Regions from separate parts of the Pseudoalteromonas sp. GB56 genome, predicted to be linked through region 2. Evidence: predicted binding sites of a transcription regulator. Region 2 holds the regulator's gene; the other holds the start of a gene.
The links. Region 2 encodes NrdR, which represses ribonucleotide reductase genes. Its sites were predicted from a motif close to AAACACNANATNTNGTGTTT; they were not measured.

Region 1 (3,142 bases), 630 kb from region 2:
GTAATACTGAATTGCTTCGAACGTCTTGTGGGTCAGTCCATTTGCACTGCCATCAGAGTAACGCTTACCATTTTTCGCAAGATAGTAGGCAAAGTTGATAACACCTACACCTAATGTACGACGACCCATAGTTGCATTGAATGCAGCAGGTACTGGGTACTCTTGGTAATCAAGCAGGTTATCCAGTGCACGTACGGCGAGCTCTGCAAGTTCTTCTAGTTCATCTAGCGACTCGATAGCACCTAAGTTAAATGCTGACAGTGTACACAGGGCAATTTCACCTTCTTCGTCATTAACATGGCTAAGAGGCTTAGTCGGCAATGCGATTTCTAAGCAAAGGTTAGATTGGCGAATCGGCGCAACTTTGGCGTCGAACGGGCTGTGAGTATTACAGTGGTCAACGTTTTGCAGATAGATACGACCAGTACTCGCACGCTCTTGTAAGAACATTGAGAATAGTTCAATTGCTTTGATACGCTTCTTGCGAATTGACTCATCTTGTTCGTATTTAACGTACAACTCTTCGAATTTCTCTTGGTCTTCAAAAAACGCATCGTACAAACCTGGCACATCAGATGGGCTGAATAATGTGATAAAGCCATCTTTGATTAGGCGTGTATACATTAATTTATTGAACTGAACGCCGTAATCTAGGTGGCGTACACGGTTATCTTCCACGCCTCGGTTGTTTTTAAGAACTAATAGGTTCTCAACTTCCAAGTGCCACAATGGGTAGAATAGGGTCGCAGCGCCGCCACGTACACCGCCTTGTGAACAGCTTTTTACTGCTGTTTGGAAGTGCTTATAAAATGGGATACAGCCTGTGTGGTATGCTTCGCCGTTGCGAATCGGGCTGCCTAATGCACGGATACGACCTGCGTTAATACCGATACCAGCACGTTGCGATACGTATTTTACAATCGCTGACGAAGTAGCGTTAATTGAATCTAGGCTATCGGCACATTCAATCAATACACACGAGCTGAACTGACGTGTTGGTGTACGTACACCTGACATAATCGGTGTAGGCAGTGAAATCTTAAACAATGACACAGCATCATAGAAACGTTTGATGTAATCAAGACGCGTCTCTTTTGGATAATCTGAGAACAGGCTGGCTGCGACTAAAATGTATAGGAACTGCGCACTTTCATAGATATCACCAGTGACACGGTTTTGAACTAGGTATTTACCTTCTAGTTGTTTAACCGCTGCATAGCTGAAATTTAAGTCACGAGCGTGGTCAATGAACGAGTCCATTTGTTCAAATTCAGACTGCGTGTAATCAGCTAATAGGTGTTGATCGTAGCGTTTATCTTCAACGAGCTTAACAACGTGATCAAACAGTTTCGGCGGCTCAAATTGACCATATGCTTTCTTACGCAAATGGAAAATAGCCAGACGCGCGGCCAAATACTGATAGTCAGGAGTATCTTTAGAGATCAGATCGGCAGCTGATTTAATGATCGTTTCATGAATGTCTTCAGTACGGATCCCGTCATAAAACTGGATGTGAGACTTCAATTCAACCTGTGATACTGAGACATTGTTTAGACCTTCAGCAGCCCAAGCAATAACACGGTGGATCTTATCTAAATCCAACGCTTCCTTTCGTCCGTCACGTTTGCTAACAGATAACTGTTGATTCATTGTCGTAGCCCATAATTATAATTAGTTGTCATAGCGCACAGCTGTCAAAGTGTAACTTTCAGCTCTGTTTGAGGTGAAGAGCAGGGGGCGTGTAAACTCTCACTGCAACGTACCTCAGGTCATAAATGAATATGACTGTTTAACATTTAAACACTAGATATGGTGTTTTTAACTTTGTGACTCACAAGATAGTGGGGTCTTAAACCTTTTGCAAGCGCTGATCACATGAGCAATCTGTGGATAACTAGCGTCTGTTAGTGGTCGTTAACCTTATAGCATTTTTAATGCTGTCAATTGCTGAAAATCAACGTCAAAAAATACAAATTTAATGATTTTTTACTGTGATGATTGAATGATTTTTTTATCATCAATTAGCACATGATTCGCACAACGGATCTTTAGTAAGCACTATATCTGGTGTTTAAATTTTAGCTAAACACCAGATATAGTGTAAGAGGTGTTTACGTAAACACCAAATATTGATTTTGACTCGTTGTTAAGCAAGCTTTTCGAAATGCAAGATGTAATTGACACTTAGGTCATGACCTAATGTGTATTGTTTGGTGATTGGGTTGTAGCTAAGACCTGCACTGTTTCTTACCTTCAGACCTGCCTGCTCGGCCCAATGGATTAATGTAGACGGGCGGATAAATTTACTGTGGTCGTGAGTACCCTCTGGAACCATCTTAAGTAGTTTTTCTGCACCTAGAATTGCAAATAAATAGGCTTTGGTGGTTTTGTTCAATGTTGAGAAATAAACGTGAGCGCCGGGTTTAGCCAGTGCCGCAGCACTTGCGATGATCGATTGTGGATCCGGTACGTGCTCGAGCATTTCCATACAGGTTACAACATCGAATCGTTCAGGGTTTTGTTCTGCGTATTGTTCTGCTGTTATTTGTTGATAAGCAACTTTAACGCCTGTTTCTAGACTGTGGAGTTTCGCAACATTGAGTGGTTCACGACCCATATCGATACCGGTAACCTGCGCACCTAACTTCGCCATGCTCTCTGCCAGTATGCCACCACCACAGCCTATATCTAATGTTTCTTTGTCAGCCAAACCTTGTGCGTATTGGGCAATGAAGTCTAATCGCAGAGGATTGATTTCGTGTAAGGGTTTGAACTCTCCGTCCATGTCCCACCAGCGCTCTGCTATGGCTTCAAATTTAGCAATTTCTGCGCTGTCTACATTTTGATGTTCGGTCATATAAAACTTCCTCGTGTTTCTCAGGCCATTATACGGGGGGATTTTATGAAATCGCAAAAATTTAGCGCCTGTAAAAACAAAAATTATGTGATAGCATGGTTCGAGATAATAACGACAATGGGTCTGCTGGGCTGACGAGGCAAGAAGCTTCGTGATTTAACCCGTAGACGCAAATAAGAAGGAAAGTGATATCAATGACTGATCTCGCCAATGAAGTCCTTCCGGTTAATATTGAAGATGAGTTAAAGAATTCCTACCTTGATTACGCTATGAGTGTAATCGTAG
Region 2 (3,142 bases):
CAACTTCTAAATTAACCTTAGTGCCAACTTGGAATTCGGCAATAGTCGTTTGCGCCAAGGTATGCGGCACAATCGTCAATTTAAACTGGTTCGCGTTGATTTCATTCACAGTCAGGCTCGCACCATCAATGCACACCGAGCCCTTGTACGGAATGTATTTCATCAGCGCTTCTGGCGCTTCAAGCCAATATTCAATCGCGCGCGCACTCGGGGTCACTTTTACCACTTCGGCAATTCCATCAACATGACCGGAAACAAGGTGACCACCCAAACGTGAAATAGGTTGCAATGCTTTTTCTAAGTTCACACGTTGGCCACGTTGATACTGGGCGAAGCGTGTTAAGGACAAGGTCTCTTTTGACACGTCGGCACTGTATCCATCACTGAACTTTTCAGTCACGGTTAAACACACACCATTGGTTGCAATGCTATCGCCGAGCGCCACATCACTCATGTCTAAGTTATCGCTGTGGACGCGTACTTTTAAATCGCCATCAACTAAGGTCAAGGAACCCAAGGTTCCCGTTGCTTCAATAATACCTGTGAACATGGCTACTCTACTCTTTGTTGCTCTAGGGTAAGGCGAATATCATCACCAATTTGGGTGATATCGCTAAATTGCATGGTGGGCACCTCTGTCATTGCACTAAACGGCCCAATATTTATTAGCCCTTTGGCTGCACTGCCCATTAACTTCGGCGCAAGATACACAACATAACGGTCAATTAAGTTCTGCTGCGCCATGGCACCAACCAAGGTTGCGCCCGCTTCTAACCACACAGAATTAATTTCCTGCTCGGCCAGTAATGTTAAAAGTGCCGCTAAGTTAACGTGGCCACCCTCTGCGCCATCACAGCTTAATTCGGTTACATTGTTGGGCCACTGTGGCTGTTTATCAAGCTCTTTAGTGCAAACATCCGCTGTGCGTGAACGCACGATAATAATATCACCTGGCTCTTGGAATAATGCCAGCTCTGGAGTGAGCCGATATTGGCTATCGATTATCACCCGGATAGGTTGGCGTATCTCTGGGAGCAGGTACTGCGCACGCGTAGTTTCATCTAAACGCACATTCAATTTGGCGTTATCAACTATTACGGTATCTGCACCACTTAATATGGCGCAGTGCTGCGCACGCCACTGCTGCACATCAGCGCGGGCAATAGGACCTGTGATCCACTTGCTTTCGCCATTGGCTAATGCGGTTTTACCATCAACACTGGCAGCTAATTTAGCGGTTACATACGGCATATTACTGCGCATACGTTTTAAGAAGCCACGATTTAGGTTTTCTGCTTCTTTGCTTAATAAACCTGAAGCCACTTCAATGCCAGCATCAGCCAGCATTTTCATCCCTCTGCCACTGACTTGTGGGTTAGGGTCTTGCATGGCGCAAATAACTTTGGCGACGTTAGCCTTAATAAGCGCGCCTGCGCACGGGCCTGTGCGACCTGTATGGCTGCACGGTTCTAAGGTTACGTAGGCTGTTGCACCTTCGGTGTTATCACCGGCGGCGGCTAACGCATGGACTTCGGCATGCGGTGTTCCTGCTTGCTGATGAAAACCTTCACCGATAATTTGCCCATTTTTAACCAGCACACAGCCCACATTTGGATTTGGGGTTGTGGTAAAACGGCCTTGATATGCCAGCTCAATGGCGCGTTGCATATAGCGCGTATCGTCTGCGCTGAAGGTCATATTAGTCTCCAAGGCGGGCGATTTCTTCACCGAACTCACGAATATCTTCGAACGAACGGTACACCGACGCAAAACGCACATAAGCCACTTTGTCTAAACCTTTGAGGGCTTCCATGATGCACTCGCCGATGAGTTGCGAGCTAACTTCTCGCTCGCCGGTTGCACGAATTTGTGATTTGATTTGATGCACGACTTCATCGATTTGTTCTGTTTTTACTGGTCGACGTTCTAACGCGCGGTGCAGGCCATTTTGTAATTTGTCTTCATTGAACGGTTCACGAGAGCCATCACGCTTGATCACCCGTGGCATTACCAATTCTGCACCTTCAAAGGTGGTAAAACGTTCATGGCAGTCAATGCATTCGCGACGACGGCGAACTTGGTGCCCACCACCAACTAAACGTGAGTCGATAACCTTGGTATCTTTAGCGCTGCAAAAAGGACAATGCATAGTGAACGGGTTTCCTGTAGATAACAAAAAGGCCGCAAAAATTGCGGCCTTTATAATACACAAATGTTTGTGTAATAGCTATTTTGTGCCCTTATGCGTAAACAGGGAACTTAGCACAAATTGCTTTTACTTTTTCTTTCACTTGCGCTTGAACGTCAGCGCTTTCGATGTTGTCTAGCACGTCACAGATCCAGCCAGCTAGCTCTTTTGCTTCAGCTTCTTTGAAACCACGGCGAGTGATAGCTGGAGAACCAATACGTAGACCTGAGGTTACAAACGGTGAACGTGGGTCGTTTGGTACTGAGTTCTTGTTCACTGTGATGTTTGCATTACCGAGTGCAGCATCCGCATCTTTACCTGTGATGTCTTTGTCGATTAGGTCAAGAAGGAATAAGTGGTTGTCAGTTTTACCTGAAACTACTTTGTAGCCACGCTCTTGAAGTACCGCTACCATCGCTTGTGCGTTAGCAACTACTTGCTGTTGGTATGCTTTGAATTCTGGTTGAAGTGCTTCTTTGAAAGCAACCGCTTTAGCAGCAATTACATGACATAGAGGACCACCTTGACCACCAGGGAATACAGCGCTGTTTAGCTTTTTGTAGATCTCTTCGTCGCCACAGTTAGACACGATTAGACCACCACGAGGACCCGCAAGTGTTTTGTGTGTCGTTGTTGTGATTACGTGTGCATAAGGAACCGGGCTTGGGTATACGCCAGCAGCGATAAGACCAGCAACGTGTGCCATATCAACGAATAGGTATGCGCCTACTTTGTCTGCGATTTCACGGAAACGTGCCCAATCTACGATACCTGAGTACGCAGAGAAACCACCGATGATCATTTTTGGCTTATGCTCAAGCGCTAGCGCTTCAACTTGATCGTAATCGATTTCGCCAGTTGCTTCGTTTAGGCCGTACTGAATAGCATTGTACGTTTTACCAGAGAAGTTTACGTGTGCACCGTGAGTAAGGTGGCCACCGTGCGCAAGGCTCA

Region 1: the regulator NrdR is predicted to act here: its motif matches at 1,799-1,818, upstream of nrdA (class 1a ribonucleoside-diphosphate reductase subunit alpha).

Annotation. Positions count from the first base shown of each region.
Region 1 is NZ_JBPCHK010000001.1:2,150,265-2,153,406, reverse strand. It holds gene nrdA (class 1a ribonucleoside-diphosphate reductase subunit alpha) at 1-1,650, opposite strand, end outside; gene ubiG (bifunctional 2-polyprenyl-6-hydroxyphenol methylase/3-demethylubiquinol 3-O-methyltransferase UbiG) at 2,147-2,857, opposite strand; gene gyrA (DNA topoisomerase (ATP-hydrolyzing) subunit A) at 3,052-3,142, shown strand, end outside.
Region 2 is NZ_JBPCHK010000001.1:2,776,737-2,779,878, forward strand. It holds gene ACH19P_RS12935 (riboflavin synthase) at 1-550, opposite strand, end outside; gene ribD (bifunctional diaminohydroxyphosphoribosylaminopyrimidine deaminase/5-amino-6-(5-phosphoribosylamino)uracil reductase RibD) at 553-1,698, opposite strand; gene nrdR (transcriptional regulator NrdR) at 1,700-2,149, opposite strand; gene glyA (serine hydroxymethyltransferase) at 2,241-3,142, opposite strand, start outside.